2 regions of the Paenibacillus sp. JNUCC 35 genome follow, and region 2 is predicted to be linked to the other one. Evidence: riboswitches for the same ligand, from Rfam matches in the RefSeq annotation. Region 2 holds a riboswitch; the other holds the start of a gene.
The links. A riboswitch is a leader RNA that binds a small molecule or an ion and turns the genes downstream of it on or off. The one in region 2 is predicted to bind FMN.
Positions count from the first base shown of each region.

Region 1: it holds a riboswitch for FMN, as region 2 does, so the genes downstream of both, AC2TF6_RS16020 (DMT family transporter) here and ribD (bifunctional diaminohydroxyphosphoribosylaminopyrimidine deaminase/5-amino-6-(5-phosphoribosylamino)uracil reductase RibD) in region 2, are expected to answer to the same signal.

Region 1 is NZ_CM177771.1:3,538,937-3,548,981, forward strand. Features, by position in the region: gene AC2TF6_RS16015 (DUF1835 domain-containing protein) at 1-967, opposite strand, end outside; gene AC2TF6_RS16020 (DMT family transporter) at 1,178-2,176, opposite strand; FMN riboswitch at 2,302-2,447, opposite strand; gene AC2TF6_RS16025 (DUF3139 domain-containing protein) at 3,443-3,778, shown strand; gene AC2TF6_RS16030 (hypothetical protein) at 3,875-4,474, shown strand; gene AC2TF6_RS16035 (OsmC family protein) at 5,113-5,556, shown strand; gene yqgA (cell wall-binding protein YqgA) at 6,994-7,449, shown strand; gene AC2TF6_RS16045 (hypothetical protein) at 7,700-8,200, shown strand; gene AC2TF6_RS16050 (metallophosphoesterase family protein) at 8,781-9,476, opposite strand; gene AC2TF6_RS16055 (hypothetical protein) at 9,544-10,045, opposite strand, start outside.
Region 2 is NZ_CM177771.1:4,165,559-4,175,603, reverse strand. Features, by position in the region: gene AC2TF6_RS18740 (stage V sporulation protein AB) at 1-155, shown strand, start outside; gene AC2TF6_RS18735 (spore germination protein) at 174-2,414, shown strand; gene lysA (diaminopimelate decarboxylase) at 2,557-3,888, shown strand; gene AC2TF6_RS18725 (peptidylprolyl isomerase) at 4,163-4,594, shown strand; gene AC2TF6_RS18720 (hypothetical protein) at 4,643-4,906, opposite strand; FMN riboswitch at 5,213-5,394, shown strand; gene ribD (bifunctional diaminohydroxyphosphoribosylaminopyrimidine deaminase/5-amino-6-(5-phosphoribosylamino)uracil reductase RibD) at 5,887-7,026, shown strand; gene ribE (riboflavin synthase) at 7,011-7,679, shown strand; gene AC2TF6_RS18705 (bifunctional 3,4-dihydroxy-2-butanone-4-phosphate synthase/GTP cyclohydrolase II) at 7,719-8,942, shown strand; gene ribH (6,7-dimethyl-8-ribityllumazine synthase) at 9,009-9,479, shown strand; gene AC2TF6_RS18695 (segregation and condensation protein A) at 9,576-10,045, shown strand, end outside.

The sequences.
Region 1 (10,045 bases), 630 kb from region 2:
TCCACAGCCGCCGGTATTCGATGAACTCCAACATAACGGCGCCGCCCCAGCTCTCCAGCGCTTCCATAATCACCCGGCTGGCCGGGATGAATTCCTCCTCGTCATCGCTGCCGCCACGCTGCATTTGACCGACAAGAGCTGCGAGCGTCTCGTCGTAACTGTCTTCGGGAGCCGCTACTATTTTGCCGTCCGACCAGATATGAAGCTTCGCATCGGAAGCCGACAGCTCTTCCCATTCCCGGACGTACTCTTGCCTTGCTTGCTCCGATAAAGGCTGCTTTCGCTTTTCATGCAGCCGCACGATTTCTTCAATCGCTTCTATGGAAAGAAAGCCGAATGCGTAAGAATGCGGCACCGGATCGAAACGAGCGGCTATCCCTTCATACAGCTGCGAAACATGGCCGATATAGACGTTATTCGGAGCATCGCGAAGGACAGACAGGGCAAGACGCATCCCGATCTGCTCGTGGGCGTGATTACCGGTCCAGATTGTAATGTCCTTATCGGCGGGTAAGCTGCGCATAGTCTCCAGAATGGTATCTGAACCGTGCCGGATCCCTGTTAGCTGGGCGTGTCCATACCCTTTGAAACGTTCGGACATCCATTCCAGCCGGAACTTCCGCCCTTCCTCCGTCTCCAGTTCCCGGATCGGCCCTTCGGAAAAACAATCGTTGAACGCCAGGATCTCGCTTTCCTTCCTCCTGCTCAGGCTGCTGAGCGCAGATTTCAAAGCTCCCGCTTCGGACAGTCCCATCACAATGTGGACATGGCCTGCTCTTCCCTCGTTCTCCGCCCGTTTTCGGGCCAAGTGTCCATTCCATATCTCTAAAATTTGTTTTTGAAGGGCATGTTCTTTCTCCAACAGCTCGTCGTAACGCTGTGCTTGCTCCAGCATTTGCAGCAGCAGGCCCTTGGCTTCATTGGGATGAAGGGCATGAATCTCGTCAAGCATAGCCGGGCGCTTCATTTCCGTACACCTCACTTAGCGGGATTATGTAAAATAATGGTATTGTGTTTATTTTAGCATAGCATCCTTCCGGAAATCCGGCTATACTCTCCCGCACACCTGTCTGAGGTTCAACTAAAGTCAATTCTTTCGCTCCCTGCAAGTGGAGTTCCGCTTTCGGTGGATATAAAAAAAGACCGCCGATTAGGCAGTCTTTGGGATGCGTTGCAATTAAACGGTCGAAGCGTCTAGCTTTTCGTTGGCGCCGGACGCGGCGGCTTTACTTTCCGGGGTGCGTCCCATAAACCACAACGTGGACCAGATCAGAAGGAAGCCGGCCAGCTGTCCGATTGTCAGGGCCTGATCGAATACGAGCCAGTTGATCAGAACACCGACGGCCGGGAAGGACAACTCCGCGATCGTCGCGAGAAACGCCTTGGTCGAGGACAACCCTTTATAGTAGAGCAGCATGCTGATCAGCCCCGGGAAAAACGCCTGGAACAGCAAGTTCACAACAATGAGCGCCCACTCGCCCGTTCCTTTATGAAGCTGCCAGGCGTCCCCGCTCGCCATCAGCACGATAAACAGCAGCGGAATGGCCAGTAAAAACCGGAGCGAAGTTACGATCGGGAAATCGAGATTTTTTTGCAGCAAATATTTGCCCATGACCGTGGACCCGCCCCAGAGAATTGCGGCCAGAATCGACAGCAGACAGCTCATGGTGCCCAGATCTTTGAGCCCCAGCGACGGGGATTGAAACCCGAACGTCAGCAAATACGTGCCCCCAAGTGCGAAAAAGATGTATTTAAAAAATCGGGCCGGCAGAGCTTCTTTCAGCAGTACGCGCGCCAAGGTAATTGCGAATAAGGGTTGAAGCTTTTGTAAAAGCAGCACGGCATTCGCGCTCCCATGAGCAAACGCCGACGTGAACAAAATCGTGGCGATTGCCGATCCGCCCCATGAAATGAACAGCAGCGCGCCGATGACAGCCAGCGTCAGCTTCCCGGTCAGTTGTTCGCGGTACCGGATCAGGACCGGAAGCGCGTAGCAGGCGAGCAGCAGGTGTTCGATGAACACGATCTGCGCCGATGTTAAGCTTTTCAGCAGCAGGATGCGGAAAAGCGGATCGAGTCCCCACAAAGTGGCGCCCAGCGCGACATACCAGATGCCGTTGATCCCTTTTCCTTTCGTTAATGCGGACTTTCCGTTAAGACCTAAAGCATTCTCCAATTCAAAAACCCCCTGTGGAATGTTTTGAATTGAACCTTCCGAAAAGAGACGATGCCCCCGCTGGAAGTTCAACGGGGGCATCGACAAACAGACTTCATTAAAATGAAAATTTTAATGAAGCTGCTTTTCACCTTCTCCCATCCGGACTTTACCGTCGGCCTTGGAGTCGCACCAAGTCAGTCCCGGCCGTAAAAGCCGGGAGTCGCGGGCTTAGGGTACTTGCGTACCCATCACCGCCGGTTGGGACTTTCACCCTACCCCGAAGGTTCAATATTCAATTTCGTATGTTTTTTGGGTGGCCTTTAGCAGTCGTTTCGTTACCCGAAACCCTTGATACCACTAGGTTTGTAGCAAATCTTCGTTTCCGTTGATGATCTGGCGTTACCTCTGATATCATCCCGTTTCAGAACAAAATCCTACCAAAAACCTGCCGAAAAAACACTTAACTGTAATTGAAATATTAACACTCTAAATTAAAAAAAGCAAGGGCTTATGCCCTGCTTTCTTTGCCTTCTAACCAATTGAAAATCACGTCTCTAGATGCGTTTATCATAGCTGTTTTACCTACCCGTCTTACTGGAAACGGAGGTTTCTAAAATTAGTATTCGTTCCTTCTTCCAAAGCCTAGAACCTGAATAATTTGTTCTACTGTTAAAACTAGAGGCAGATCTGCTTTGTTGATATTAAATTTTAGATTTTTATTTTCCATGTGTATCTTCTTTTAGCATCTTAGCACAAAATATAACACGCGCTATCGACCCGTCCTTTTTATATTTGGCTGTTCCCATTTTTGTACAACTTTAAATCCGCGACGTTCATTATCGTGTATCGCTTGATTTAACTGCTCTCTTTCTTTTACTTTTTTATGAAACAACTTGTGATCCATTCTTCGAATTGATCTTCTATCTTAACCCATTTGCCATCAAAAACAAAAATACTTCATTTCTAGTTCTCTTGCCAATCTTAAATACTGAATTAAACTTAGTGGTAGAATCCATAACCATGCTTGTTGTTGGATTGCTAAGTTCGTTGTGAAGATGATAAACGGTGTAGTTATCTTTCAGTAAAATCGCCTTCATGTATCGCATATTTTCATTTATATAAATAGCCGTTCATCAATTTATCTTTTCATTAACCAATATAGAACTTTACATATTTTACTATATATAGTATATTGATTGCGTTTCAATAATCATCTCTAAGCCCTGTGAGTGCGTTTCACAAGGCTCCCTCTATTCGAATTTTTATTCTTTTACACCAAGGAGAGTGAAAACTATTCGTAAAATTTGGCTTATTGTGTTATTTGTCTTAATGTTGGCTATAGGTTTTTTTATTGGAGATTATTACGGAAGTGAAATAAAAATCAACACTGCAATCAGTCAATCTCTTGAAAAAAGAACAGTAGAGCATCTTAAAACCAAGGGTTTTGAAGCAAAGGACTACACATTCAAAACAGTTAAGGCGCAAAAATTTGTTGGTATTAATGATTACGCAGTTGCGGTTCAATTTAAGGATGAACCTGAAAACACTTATTACTATAGTGAAGATACAGATGGAAAGATATATCAATCAAGCAGAAATGGACAGAAGCATATTGAGTAATAATTAAAAGGTAAATACAAGCATGTTTGACTCAATTATATTAATATGGTAAATTTATCTAGTTGGCCAGCGAATAAGATATGTGGGAGAGTTAGAATGTCTAAAAATATTTCAAAAATACTATCTCTAGTAATGGCACTGATTTTTATTTTTCCTGTTACTATATTTGCAAACGAGTCCACTTCTGACAATACAGTTTACTCTGTTCCTCCTGGTGGTGGACGTGTTTATCCTGGAACCAGTGTTAGTGTAATTCCTGGAGACGTTTTGGTTACAAATGATACTCGTAGTTCTGGACTACACGGGCACGCAGCTATTGTAGGCGACTGGGATGGTGTAACGGTTAGCATTGAAGGCTCGGGTTACAATCCAGGACTTACATCTTTAGACGATTGGTTTAAGAAGCGCCCTAATACTAAAGTAATGCGATGGACAGGTGCTTCCTCTCAGGCTATTAATGCTGGGTTTTGGGCAAAGAGCTATGTAAGCACTCATCCAAACGCAACGTTCAGCCTAGTCAATACGTTAGGAGATCAAGATAAAGTTTATTGTTCAAAGATACCTTGGATGGCTTTTTATTATGGTTCTAATATAGCTATAGATGGTCATAGTTATATTGCCAATATGGTATACAGCCCGTATGCCTGGCTATCTGCTAGTAAAATGAGTGCGGTTGCTACAATTGGTGCTATGTAAATACAATAAAGACTTTAACGCCCTCAAATAGAGGGCTTTCTTCATATCTTCGTACAATAAAACCATAGTTTTATTGTCTAAATATTAGTTCGACCAAACAGCCTGTATTTCATTCGAACTTATATAGTGTCACATCATAATCAATGAAAACTTCCTCAATGATTTGTCCTACTATATCCCAATCTCCACCAGCTAAGCCGCAACCAATATTGTACGGCAGAGCAATCGACTGATCCGATTTCATCGCTAAAGACTTTAATTCGTTTAATGCTCCACGCAATGCAATATAGTCCGTATGTCTTTTTTGAACTCCATATCCATATTGTCCAAATAAATTAGCAATGCATTTTTCATTCTTTGTTGGTACGATCTGACAACGACCTAATAACTCCCCTTTGTTACTACATGATAGTTTATATTGTTTAAAAGCCTCTGGGTAGTCACGTTTTTGTAATTATTTTTTCTACTGTAATTAACCTAATCTATTCTCAATTACATATACATAATGCATCAATTTATTAATTCATCAAAAACTTTAAAAGTAACATTTTATTGTATGAGTGCATTCAAAACAACACTATAAAAGCCGTATATGGTATTATTATCTTGAATCTTTTTAATCCAAAGGAGTGAGTAAAATAGCTACTACAACATTTAAGGCATCGGCACACTTGCAAGAAGGTGTAGTTGTAAAAGTTAGTTCAAGAAATTTTGAGTTTACTATTGACGAACCTAAAAGTCTGGGAGGAACGGACACTGGGATGAATCCAGTTGAAGTGTTACTTGGTTCATTAGGTGCGTGTCAATCAATTGTAGCCAGAGTATATGCTAAAAAGTTTAATATAAATCTTGAAGACTTTCGAGTAGAAGTCGAAGGTGATTTGGATTTGGATGGATTCTTTAAGAAGGCAGATGTTCGTCCAGGATACTCTGACATTCGTTACACTTTTTATATCAAAACAGATGCGCCTAGAGAACGAGTTGAGGAATTCGTTAAGTTCGTAGAAGAAACTTGCCCTGTAGGAGATACAATTGCAAACTTGGTCAATCTCAAATTAAACGGTATTGTAATCGAAAATTAATCTTAAGATACATTTACTTAGCACCCAGTTTGGGTGTTTTTGTTTCCTGTCTATTCTATAAAATTAAAATTTCGTAGTGATCTATTAGTTTCCGTAATAAGATACAACTTCGCCCGTTACGCTGTCATGATGCGTTATAATAACATAGCCAATCTTTTCGGGCTCTTTTTTGAATGACTGAATTCTGTATTGAGCACAAGGTTCTATTCAATCTGTCCGACATTATTTCACCTCTTTTAATTGCTTCTTCGGGAATCCAAACTTCACATTTGATCCTGTGGCAACCCTTGCTCTTTCCTTTTTGAGTAGGAGCATGCATAGACATATTTCCACTCGACGGAATAACTACTAGCGCATTATCCTGGCGCCGCTCCACCATTACCTCCGATAATTGTTTACTCACTCGATGCATCAAGCACTACTCTTTTACTCCGTCATATAAATGATTAAAAAAACGGACAGTTGATAAGATTTTCGAATAGTTATCATTATCATCTATATATATTAAATTCTTAACTATATTTTGTTCCTAATCTCACATGGGTAGGTCTGCCCTAAAGACACACATTAATCATTATTTAAGATCAAATAATATCAATGGATGGGGGATAGCCCCATCCATTCTACATTAGTTATGAATTTGAATTAATTCAAATAGTCTACTGAGATGTGAGTAGCCTCGTCAAAGTTGCTTACTGGAACCAATCGACTTATCTCAACCATATAGCATCAAATTTAATTTAATTATACTATTTATTTTTATTTATTTAATCTATTCTGCGTATTTGCTTCAGTTAATATATATTTAATTCTTTTGTTATTTAAAGGGAGAAATAAATAATTATTTGTCTTCCCTTAAAGCTTTTCTGAAACTTAAACCCACATGAATTCTAACTGTGTCACTGTTAAGAACTAAACCCAGACCTTTAAAGCTAAGCATACTGTCAACTTGCATTTTAGAGTAAACTTCTGCATATCCAGATTCTGGACCTTCGTAATACTTACCAAACTCCATAATTGGTTACGTTTATAGATGAACCCCAAAAGGTTCGCCCATAATCACCTTCTCCATATGTCGCTTTGGCTTTCACGCCTCTTTCGAAGCTACTCCCATTTTACGCGTCTACTCACTCCTAATGTTTCTTTACAATACTTTTTTACACATCTTTTTGCTCTGTATAGTGTGAAAGGTGACTTCAAAGCATTCCCTTCACAAACTGAGTATTGTATCTGTATGTGCTTTTGTCATATATGTTTTGTTCTCTCTAATACCCGCCCTTGCATGTACACCAGTTTCGAATCCAATTTTGGTTCATTGTTTATACTTCCATATATTATTTCAATAACATGTAAATAAAATGTTTACAAATAATTTAAAGCTATTTATTTAAATATGTAGTACAATATACAAGTATTTACAATTGAAGGAGGATTACTATGAAAAAATCTATTGTTTCATTTTTATCGGCTGCCTTACTTCTTAGCTCTGTATCATCCGTAGCTTTTGCAGAACAAAATGCTGTATCTCCTCAAGGATTAATTACACCTCTGGCAGATTCAGGATGGCAAACTAAAAATAACATCAGGGCAAGGGTTTACACGGACGCTAATAGTTACGGACCTGGCACGAGCAAAATCAAAATTACAGCAGAAAAATCAACCACAGGTGCAGCTTACTACGAACTCTATCTGGATAATGGTAAAGAGATGGTTAAGGTAGGAAGTGGAACAATAGGTTCCTCAGTCACTCTCGACGCGTCTGTATCTAGTATAGTTCCCGTTAATTCACAAGCATCCCTTACAGTCCTCCTTAAAATTTATGCATATGGGGATTGGGATAAATGGCTTGGCGATTGGGAGACCGGTAGTTTTACTGTAGTAAGAACAAATTGATTTGCGGGAGTCCTTGCTTTCTAGCAGGGACTCTTTCATTTTATTTTCTCGCATTAAACTCTTCATTTTATTGAAAAGAAAGGGGTGTGGAATAATTCTTCAAGACATTAATAATGAAGCATTTATTTACCGCTAATCATTTTACATATATTACTTTTTTTTACAATATTGGAATTTCCTATTATACTATGCTTATGTTCTCAGTATATTTAGGTTACCAGAAATAAAATAATTCATGGAGGGAAACAATATGAACAACTTAAAGAAAATTGCAACATTTGGCGTTGCCTTTGCATCTATTATTTCATTCGCTGCTATTGGTAATGCTAAGACACCAGCTACGTCAGATTCCCAGAAGCAGATAACTGCACCAAAGATTTCTGAATTGGTAGCCCCACAAGATGAGACCGGGTTTTCTTATGAATTTTCCGATTTAGGAAGAGCGTCTGATCCATTACTTACTAAAGGGACAACAACCTTCAACACAACGGCGGCGGTCTATATTACTCTAGTACAGTGGTCTACCGATTATTATAACGGTGCAACTGGAAAAGTAGATATGCTCTACGAACTTATTGATGTAAAAACTAATAAACCGTTTCAATCGGAAAGAGTATATGACCAATTAACATCTCAAAATAAAACCATTGGCTGGTCAAATGTACCAGCCGGGTCTTATAAGGTTAGATTAACAAACAAAGGTGCAGGATATGGCCATGGTAATGGTTTTGTTCGAGCTTATCCTCAATAATAGTAAATAGTAGAGTCAAGAATATACTGAGAACACACTTGATTTATTTTTTATTTTTTTGGTAGAACAATAATTTTCTAGTCCGATAATGTTTGTTGAATGCTTGTCGATGTTGTAAAACTATACTTTCTATCATCAATCGTATAAATTTTGATTAAATAGCGGTTTGATCACTCTTGGTTCTTGATTAAAATAACACCTACTTTTAGGAAAAAGGAGAAGGCGATTTTGAGTAAGGTAAATGAAGTAAAAAGTGATCTTTGTTCTGGATGAGTCGCAGAAAGATCAGTTTCTCTAAGCCCGAAGAAGTGTTTGATACGAAGAAGAATATTGTCGAGTTTTTAGTTAACATACGAAGATTCTGGTTTCGTTACCAGTTCAATTGAAGACAACTCATATGAAGGTGCGATGTTAAACAGTGTCCAGGAGAACACTTTATGATGCCCTTCTTACTGAACAAAATAAAGTAAATGAGTCATTTGAATAAATTCTTATGAGGGAATTCCCCCCTTTTTTATTATGATTTCTGGAAAATTCATTTCAGTACGCTGTCGGCTTCTTATCTCATAAATGATTCGTTTTATTGTATTTTTATAAGGTCTGAATATATAAGCCGCTTGTTCCTGGGCAATTCAACGTTTTGATGAAAGTGACCAAAATACCACCGTTTGTACTTCAGTTTCTGTTCAACCTCATAAAAATAAGGATGCATTTCATCCTTCTCCATGTGAATGTTGAATACCGATGAAATATAATCTAGATCCGAAGTAGAACAAGTATGGGTGATCACATAATCTACATTCCAATTATTCCTTTTAAGATTTTCTAAGCCTTCTTCGTATTCATCTTTAGAAGGCATTTCTCTCCTCCACCAAGACCTCCCTTCTTTGCGATACTCTTTATCATGTGACGCAGCTCCACCAAACGTAAAAAACTTATTATTTTCTATTGTGAATACCTGTCCTCTCATCAAGTGAATAACGCTACTATTGATTTTATGTACTTTCCCACCATTCCAAATTTCAACAGGGTACTGGTCCAGTAAATCAAAGTTTTCATGGTTCCCATCAATAAACAGAGTCGTAAAAGGCTTTTCTTTATCAAGCCACTTTAGCCAGTACTGGTCCTCTTTACTCCCATCCCATATTAAACCAAAGTCACCGGCAACGATTACGTAATCTTTTTTTGTTAAGGATTTTTGTTCTGGAAAGTTCCTTTTATTAAGCCTACTACCCACGCTTATGGTTCCATGTATGTCTCCAGTTATATAAATCATGTGCTTCTCACCTCAAGACAAGTACTTATAATGATTTACGCTTCGGTATGCTCATAATTTTATCTACTTATCTAGGTACGCTTCCTAAGGTGCTTTGAATATCAACGTGTCTAAACTTTCTTTTGAGTTTGCGATTATGATACCACCTAGTAAATAAACTTCTAGTTTCATTTTTTGATCTTTCCCAGTCATATTTTAATAACAATCCAACCAATAGGGTTAATTCCTCAAGATCTTCAGGAGTCGACTTATAATCAAGAATTTTATTGAGTATCTTCAGAATAGTAGTGTCCAAAATATTTTCTTTGCCGCCAAGCGGATTTAGACTTAATTTTAATTTTGTTATAACTGCTTTCCGGCCTTCGTCACCGTATTTATTAGCGCATATTTTAGAAACACTATCTTTAACAAATTCTCTCCACTTCGCTCTCTCCTCAGTGATATATTTAAGAGATTGATTCTTGTCATTGGTTACTTTGTTAAATAGACTTGCCAAAATTGCAGTAACAACAGAAGCCGGGAAAGCAATTGTTAGTAGTTTATTCATAATATCTACTGTCTCGGGTGTC
Region 2 (10,045 bases):
TTATAGGCATGCTGTCCGCGGCCCTGACGGAAATCATCAATGTCCTGCCGGTTCTCGCCAAACGGGTGGGCATGACGTCCTATATGGTATGGCTGCTCATGGCCATGATCGCAGGCAAGGTTCTGGGCTCCTTGTTCGAATGGTTTATTTATTGAGGCTGAGGAGGAGTACGCATGAAGAAGTTGATCGGTAAGATGATGGTGAAAGATAAAGACCGCAGACATGGGGGGGCGGGAGAAATTTCCGGTTCCGGTGCCGACGCCGATGACAGATCTAAAGCTCCCGCCCTCCAGATCGATGAGGAAGGCAACGTTTTTGCCGCTCCGGAGATGGAGGAGAATGCCCCATCGGGCACGGAGCTGAACAAAAACGCCGGGGATACCGGGCGTGAGGATCAGTTGCAAAGCCGGGCGAATGCCCCGGAAGAGACTCCGGAAAAAGGAGCGCCCGGACGGGAAAGACAGGAACCGGCGCAAGGAGCCGGAAAACCGGACGAATCGCGGTGTGAATCAGGGGACGGCGGAACCGCCGCCGGATTACGAACCGGAACCCGCGACGACCAATCAGGCGGCGCTGCCCGATCCGGCAAAGGGTCCGAAGCAAGTAAAGGCTTCCGGGCCGGACCAAGGTCCCCGGAAGAATCCCCGGGCCGTGAAAGCGGAAGCAAGGAGCAGGACCGTTCCGGGGGCATGCCGGAAGAAGAGGCTTTCGGGATCAAGAAGCTGTTGCAGGATGGGAACAAGGGTCCTATTCAAGCTTCTTTCTCCCGGAAGCGTTCGTCTGCGGATCAAGGCGGCGGAGAGCAGCCGCCGAACGCCGAAGGCCACGGCGCCGCGCCAGACGTCAGACGCAGCGAGGGCACCGGGCAGCAGAAGCAGGTTTCCGGCGCCGAGGGGGATAAACAAGGCCAGAAGGGCAAGGGGCCGTCGAATGGCGATGCATCGAAACCGGTGGACGACCCGATCCCGCTCTCGATGCAGGAAGTCAAGGATATGCTGGAAGAGCGTTCGGGCCTGGGGACATCGTTTGACCTTGTGCTGCGCGAGATGGTGTTCGGCTCGATCCGGGTCGGCTTTTACTTCGTAAACGGATTGGCCAAAGACCAGGTGCTCACGATGGTCCTGGACCGGCTAAGTTACGCGGACCACGCCGCGATGGAGAATAGTCCGGCCGAGAGCCTCAAAGAATATCTCATTCCGCACATCCAAGTGTCGCCGTACCAGACGATGAAAGAAGTCATCGGCCAGGTCATGACCGGGGCGACCGGCGTTTTTATCGAAGGCGAAAAGACGGCGCTCGTCGTCGACGCCAAAAACTTCCCCGTCCGTTCGACAGAAGAGCCTGACCTCGAAAGAGTCGTGCGCGGCTCAAGGGACGGATTCGTGGAAACGCTGATGACGAACGTGGCGCTTGTGAGAAGAAGGGTCCGCGACCCGAAGCTGCGGGCCGAAATTATGCAGGTGGGGAAGCGGACCAGCACCGATATCTGCATCGGCTATATCGACGATATCGCGAATCCGAAGCTGGTTGAGGCCATCCGTGACAAAGTCAAGAACGTGGATCTTGACGGAATTCCGCTGGCCGAGAAGCAACTGGAGGAGGCAATCGTAGCGAAAGGCTGGAACCCGTATCCGCTGGTTCGCTACACGGAGAGGCCCGATGTGGCGTCCGCCCATCTGCTGGAGGGGCACGTTATTTTGATGTCCGATACTTCGCCGAGTGTCATGATCATGCCGTCGACGTTCTTCCATCATCTGCAGCATGCGGAAGAGTATCGGCAGCTTCCGATTATCGGTTCCTATCTGCGCTGGGTCCGTTTTCTGGGAATATTGGCTTCGCTGTTTCTTTTGCCGCTTTGGTACCTGATGGTATTAGAACCCGGTCTCAAACCGACCGGCCTGGAGTTTATCGGACCGCAAAATCCGGGCAAAATCCCGGTTCTCATCCAGTTTCTTCTGGCCGAACTCGGGATCGATCTGATGCGGATGGCTTCCGTTCATACGCCGACGCCTTTATCCGTTGCCATGGGGCTGGTCGCGGCCATTCTCATCGGAGACATTGCCGTTAAAACGGGGCTGTTCACGAATGAGATTATATTCTACATTTCAATCGCGACGATCGGCATGTTCGCCACACCCAGCTACGAGCTGAGTTTAGCCAACCGGATCGTCCGGCTTATCCTGCTGTTTTCGGTGGCGCTCTTCAAAGTTCCGGGTTTCGTCATCGCAACTACGGTATGGCTGATGTTCCTGTCCCTCCAGCGTTCGCACACGGCTCCGTACATGTGGCCTTTCCTTCCGTTCAATGCGATGGGGCTGCTGAACATCTTGTTCCGTCTGCCGGTTCTGACGCACAAAACAAGGCTCAGCATCACGCGTTCCAAAGACGGGACCCGTCAGCCCGCGCCCGAATGACAGCGCGTCCTATCCGGCTTGTCCGCTTCCGTGAAAGTTGTATTGTCAGCTAAGTGACATTGTGTTACTTTAGTTAATAATGTAATGGAGAAACAAGACGGAAGCAGTCATGGATACGGATAACGAAGAGGGGAAACGGACGATGCATCTTCATGGAACAAGCCGAGTTAACGCTCTAGGCCATTTGGAAGTCGGCGGTGTGGATACCACGGAACTGGCCGCCCGCTATGGAACACCGTTATATGTTGTGGATGAGGCGCTCGTGCGCAGGCGCTGCCGCGAGTTTGTCGATGCTTTTCAGGCGTCCGGATTAAAATTTCAGGTTGCTTACGCAAGCAAAGCATTCTGTGTCATGGCGATGTGCCGCATCGTAGCGGAGGAAGGACTGTCCCTGGACGTCGTATCCGACGGGGAGCTGTTTACGGCCCTTCAGGCGGGTTTTCCTCCCGAGCGCATACACTTCCACGGCAACAACAAGACGCCGGCCGAGATCGAAATGGCGCTTGACGCCGGAATCGGCTGTTTCGTCGTCGATAACTTCACGGAGCTCCGCATGCTGGATGCGATTGCGGGTTCGAAAGGCAAGCGCGTACCGATTCTGCTGAGAATAACACCGGGCGTCGAAGCCCATACGCACGAATATATTTCCACCGGCCAGATCGATTCGAAGTTCGGATTCGACCTCGGGAACGGGGCCGCTTTCGAAGCGGTCAAAGAATCCGCCGAGGCGAATCATCTGCTCCTGCTCGGCGTTCATTCCCATATCGGATCGCAAATTTTCGAGGTCGAAGGTTTCCGGGTGGCAGCCGAGAAGGTGGCCCAGTTCGCCTCGCAGGTACGGGATGAGCTGAACGTGGTTTTCTCGGTCATCAACCTGGGCGGCGGCTTCGGAATCCGCTATGTGGAAGGCGACACGCCTCTGCCGATGTCGACCTATGTCGAAGCGATCGCGGAAGCGGTCAAAACCCGCTTCGAGGCCGTTTCTTATCCGATGCCGGAGATCTGGATCGAACCGGGCCGGAGTATCGTCGGCGATGCCGGAACGACTTTGTACACCGTAGGAACGAACAAGGATATTCCCGGCGTTCGCAAATATGTTTCCGTAGACGGGGGCATGACGGATAATCCCCGCCCGGCCCTTTACCAGTCCCAGTACGAAGCGATGCTGGCGAACCGGGCTTCGGAGCCGTCTCAGGAGACGGTCTCCATCGCGGGCAAGTGCTGCGAAAGCGGCGATATGCTGATCTGGGACGTGGAGCTTCCTCTCGTCGAGACGGGTGATATACTGGCCGTTGCCAGTACGGGAGCGTACAATTACTCCATGGCCAGCAACTACAACCGGATTCGCAGACCCGCCGTCGTTTTCGTAAAAGACGGAATGGCCGACATGGCGGTCAAACGGGAAACGTACGAAGATCTGGTCCGCAACGATGTCGTGCCGGAACGGATGAAACAAATTCAGCCGGTCCGCTGATTTTCATCCATAGACGGGCATAACGTCCCGATAACGGCCAAACAAGCCGGAGGACTCCCTCCGGTTTGTTTTTTTACTCTATACGCTTGGAAAGTGCTGCAGCGCAGCGAAAGATAGTGAACGGTTCCCGTTAACAGACGGACGAACCTGACTCGTAAAAGTGACGCTTATTTGTACATCCATCCAATATGGAGTACAATGAAAGAGATTGCTTTCACAATCATGTACCCCGCAATCTAAGCAGGAACCGATACATAAAAGGAGAGTGTCCCACATGGCAAAACAAGCGAAAATCACAATGGCAGGCGGCGGCGAAGTGCTGATCGACCTCTTTGAAAAGGATGCCCCGAACACAGTGGCAAACTTCGAGAAACTGGCTAATTCCGGTTTCTACAACGGACTCAATTTCCACCGCGTTATTCCGGGCTTCGTAGCCCAAGGCGGCTGCCCTCAAGGCACCGGCACCGGCGGTCCCGGATACACGATCGACTGCGAAATCAACCCGAACAAACACGAGCGCGGAACGCTTGCAATGGCTCACGCCGGACGCAACACGGGCGGCAGCCAGTTCTACATCTGCTACCAGCCGCAGCCTCATCTTGACGGCCAGCACACGGTTTTCGGCAAAGTAACCAAAGGCATGGAATATGTGGACGCGTTCAAAGGCCGCGACACGATGGAGAAAGTTGAAATCGTCGAAGTGTAAGGAATGAACCCAAAAGCCCCTGGACAACCGCTGTAAGAAAGCGGCTGATCAGGGGCTTTTCAGGTTCAGGGCATCGCGGCGTATTTCCGCGTACGCAACATCCAGCAGAGAATCCACGCCGGCTTTACCGAGTTCGTCCCAGAGCCGCGCTTTATCCCATCCGCAGGCTGCCAATCCCTCATGGAGTACACGGCCGCGCACAATAACGGGGATCGCGTCAGAATGGCCATGATATAGGTTTGCAAAGCCGACAGCCGCCGTGTTTTTGGCCGCCTTCAGGCCCTTTCGGGTAAAGTCTGTGTTCCTTTTCATTTATTCGGCTTCCCTTTCGTATAAGATGATCGTCCGGGTTTTCCGGGCACTTGCTTAAATATCCGGATGGTGGAATACCCTTCTGTCCTTCCGCCGCAATCTCCATTTAGGTACGGGACATAAGCATCCTTCCTTGATGTGAGACCCGTTCCGCTTTTTTTCGCATGACATCCATAGGACAGACTTATCCAGCCTTTCCCCGATTCGGCCCTGCTTATACCGTTTTCCGACCGGACTAGTCAACTTGACACTTGCAATTTGGAAATGACAATGGTACTATTCAGTCAACAATCGAATAAGATTGAATCAATCCTTCGGGGCGGGGTGAAAGTCCCTACCGGCGGTGTTGCCGCAGTACCGGTTATCCGGTCTGCAGCTCAGTCCGTGACCCGGCTTGTCTGTTTTTAAGCGTTCGAACGCAGGACAACCCGGCTGACTTGGTGAGAGTCCGAGACCGACAGTTAAAGTCTGGATGGGAGAAGGAGAACGAAACGATTCAGTCTGCATACGCAGCTTTACCTGCATTCGCGCAGAAAGGGCTTTTTTAGGTACATACGCGGCCTGGGTTGGCCGGCTTATTTGTGCTCTAAAGTTCATACGCAGCGGCGAGACCGGACGGCGGGCCATCGAGGCCTTAGCTTGTGCTATCTTTCCACTGCCGTTATTTCCGATAACGTCCTTTCTGCAAGCAAGATCCGAAATGTGTGGTAGCAGCACGTTTCTTTGGCATACCTGCCGGAGAATCCCGTATCCGTTCCCTTATTAAGGGGATCGGAGGTACTTTCCCGTACCCGCAGACTGGCTTCACGCGCGTTCTTGCTATTCCATAAACCGCCCTTGTCCGAAACGGACAGGGGCTTTTTCAGGTTCAACATTTTGGCCGATGCGGGAGAGACTACACACAGAACGAACCAAGCCGGAACGCTGCTGAGGCAGAAAAGAGGGAAGAGCCAATTCCCTTCCCGGAAAGGAGACCGCTCATGTTTCAACCTTTACAGGACGAAAGTTACATGCGCCTGGCGCTGCAAATGGCCCAGGCGGCGCTCGGACAGACGGGCATCAATCCCGTCGTCGGCTGCGTCGTCGTCAAAGACGGCCGCATCGTCGGCATGGGCGCCCATCTGAAGCGGGGAGAGGGCCACGCGGAAGTGCACGCGCTGAAGATGGCCGGCCGCGAAGCTGAAGGCGCCACGGCTTACGTCACGCTGGAGCCGTGCAGCCATTACGGCAAGACGCCGCCGTGCAGCGACCGGCTCATCGAGAGCGGCATCCGCCGGGTCGTCGTCGCGACCGTAGACCCGAACCCGCTCGTGGCGGGATCGGGGATCGCGAGACTGCGGAGCCGGGGCATCGATGTGGAGGCCGGTCTGCTCGCGGACGAGGCGAACGCCTTGAACGAGGCGTTCAACAAATTCATCGTGACGCGCCTGCCCTTCGTCACGATGAAATCCGCGAGTACGCTTGACGGCAAGATCGCCGCCAAAACCGGCGACAGCAAGTGGATCACCGGCGCGCCCGCCCGCGAGCTCGTCCACGCGATGCGGCACCGCCACGCCGCGATCATGGTCGGCATCGGCACCGTGCTTGCCGATGATCCCGAGCTGACCACCCGGCTGTCCGTGCCGGCGCTCCATCCGCTGCGAATCGTCGTCGATTCGCAGCTCCGGACGCCGCTGTCCGCGCGGGTGCTGCGGCAGCAGGATGAGCGGCCGACGCTCATCCTGACAACCGCCGGCGCCGATCCCGCCAAGCGCGAAGAGCTTGAAGCCCTCGGCGCCGAAGTGCTGGCGTGCGGCAGCGGCCCGCACGTCGATCTCCCGCTCGCGATGCGGCTGCTGGGCGAGCGGGAGGTGCCCTCCGTCCTCCTGGAAGGCGGAGGACGGCTCTGCGGGGCGATGCTGGAGAACGGCCTGGTGGACAAGGCGGTGCTGTTTTTCGCCCCGAAATGGATCGGCGGCGGGCCGGAGGCGCCGGACAACGCGTCGTTCGCCGGATTCGGCCGCATGAGCGAGGCGATCCGGCTGGCGCGGATGACCGTCGAGACCGTCGGCGAAGACGTCTGTCTCACGGGTTACCCGCAGTACGCCGAGAAGGAGGGTTCATCATGTTTACCGGATTAATCGAAGAAATCGGCGTTATGCGCCGCATACACAAGCAGGGCCAGGCGATGGTCCTGACCCTCGGCGCACGCCTGGTGCTGGAAGATGTAAAGCTCGGCGACAGTATAGCCGTCAACGGCGTCTGTCTGACCGTCGTCGCTTATGACAAGGAGACCTTTTCCGTCGATGTCATGCCGGAGACATACCGCAAAACGAACCTGGCCTCGCTTCAGACGGGAGCACGCGTCAACCTGGAACGGGCGATGCCGGCGAACGGACGTTTCGGCGGCCATCTCGTACAGGGCCACGTGGACGGCACCGCCCGGATCCGGGCGAGAACGCCGGAGGAGAATGCGGTCGTCTACCGGCTGGAGCCGGACGACGATGCTGTCCTCCGCTACATGATCGCGGGCGGTTCCATCACGATCGACGGTATCTCGCTTACGCTTATAGACGTGACCGACAGCACGTTTGCCGTTTCAATCATTCCGCATACCCTGGCCCAGACGATTCTGCAGGACAAACAGCCCGGGGACAGCGTGAACATCGAATGCGACGTGCTTGGGAAATATATTGAAAAACTGCTCCGCACGGGTCCGAGCGGGAAGACACATTCCCGCGCCGGACAGGGCGGGCTGACCGAGAAGTTTTTGGCGGAGAACGGATTTTTCTGACGGTAAGCCGAACGGTATTTTTTTGAAGGAGGGAACAAAATGACAGAGAGAGAAACCTATTCGTTTCATTCGATCGAAGAAGCGGTCAGCGACCTGACCGCAGGGAAGGTCATTATCGTCGTGGACGACGAGGACCGCGAGAACGAAGGCGATTTCATTGCCCTGGCCGACAAAACGACGCCCGAGGTTATCAATTTCATGATCAAGGAAGGCCGCGGACTCGTCTGCACCCCGATCACGGAAGAACGGGCGCAGGAACTGGACCTGCCTCCCATGGTATCCCGCAATACGGATTATCACGGGACGGCTTTTACGGTGTCCGTCGATCATGCGGAAACGACGACGGGGATATCGGCCCACGAGCGCTCCCGGACGATCCGGGCCCTCATTGATCCGGAAGCGAAGCCGCTTCATTTCCGCAGGCCGGGGCACGTATTTCCCCTGATTGCGAAAAAGGGCGGCGTCCTGCGCCGCGCGGGTCATACGGAAGCGGCCGTCGACCTGGCCCGCATGAGCGGCTCGTATCCCGCGGCGGTTATTTGCGAGGTGATCAAAGAAGACGGAACGATGGCCCGGGTCCCCGATCTGATGGAGGTTGCCCGCATTCACGGGCTGAAGATCATTACGATCAAAGACCTCATCCATTACCGGAGTGAAAAGGAAAACCTGGTCAAACGCGAAGTGGAGGCGAAGCTGCCGACGGATTTCGGCACGTTCCAGGCCATCGCGTATACAAACCAGTTGGATCAGAAGGAGCATGTTGCGCTTGTCAAAGGGAATATCGACGGTTCGGTCCCGACGCTGGTGCGCGTGCATTCCGAGTGTCTGACGGGAGATGTGTTCCACTCCCACCGCTGCGACTGCGGTCCCCAGCTCGCTGCCGCTCTGCAGCAGATAAACGATGAAGGAGCGGGCGTGCTGCTCTATATGCGTCAGGAAGGGCGCGGCATCGGACTGATCAACAAGCTTAAGGCCTACGTGCTGCAGGAAGAAGGCCTCGATACGGTCGAAGCGAACGTCAAGCTGGGATTCGCTCCCGATCTGCGCGACTACGGAGTAGGGGCCCAGATTCTGAAAGATCTCGGAATCCGGCAGATTCGCCTGCTTACGAACAATCCTCGCAAGATCAAAGGTTTGGAAGGCTATGGACTGGAGGTCGTCGAAAGAGTCGCGATCCAGATGCCGCATAATGAAGATAATGCCAGATATCTGCATACCAAGCAGGAAAAACTCGGTCATTTGCTCCAATTTGATCCAAACTGATGCTTTTTTCTAAAAATCTCTTTTTATCTGCGTCATCAATTTGTATACTAGAAGGAGTCGGTTATTGTGGTAAAAAATTATGAAGGTCATCTGATTTCCCAAGGACAGAGATACGGCATCGTTGTAGGCCGTTTTAATGAATTTATTACGTCCAAGCTGCTGGGCGGAGCGCTCGACGCGCTAAAGCGCCACGGAGTGGAAGATACCGAAGTCGAAGTCGCCTGGGTACCGGGCGCATTCGAAATTCCTCTGATTGCACAGAAACTGGCGGAAACCGGCAAATATGACGCCGTCATTACGCTGGGTACCGTTATTCGCGGCTCCACGCCTCACTTTGATTATGTTTGCAACGAAGTGGCCAAAGGCGTTTCCGCCATTTCATTAAAAACGGGTGTTCCGGTTATTTTCGGAGTCCTGACGACCGACTCCATCGAACAGGCGGTTGAACGGGCCGGCACGAAAGCGGGCAACAAAGGCTGGGATGCCGCCGTTACCGCGATAGAAATGGCTAATCTTACGAAGCAGCTGCAGGGCTGACCGCGGTTTTGAGCTCGCGCCTCCCTACAGCGCTTAGCAAGCGATTCGGAGCCCCGGCCACTTAGGACGGGGATCTTTTTTTGGGAGAGCAGATTCATGAAAATGCTGTATAAACTTGAAGCGTTCGAAGGGCCGCTCGACCTGCTGCTTCACTTGATCGATAAGTCCGAGGTCGATATCTACAATATCCCGATCAAGGACATTACGGAGCAGTACATGGAATATGTCCAGGCTATGCACGAGCTGGAACTGGAAGTGACGAGCGAATTTCTGGTCATGGCCGCCACGCTGCTGGCGATCAAGAGCAAAATGCTGCTGCCGAAACCTCCCGTACTCGATCTGGACTTCGATTATTACGAAGAGGACGACTTCGATCCGCGGGCCGAACTCGTGCAGAAGCTGATCGAATACCGCAAGTACAAAGCGGTTGCCGATCTGCTGCGCGACAAGGAAGTGGAGCGGAGTCTTGTGTTTACGCGCGAGCCCGAGGACTTGACGCCCTACGTTCCCCAGGTGCAGGAGAATCCCGTTAAAGGGCTGGACGTCAATGACCTGATGCTGGCCTT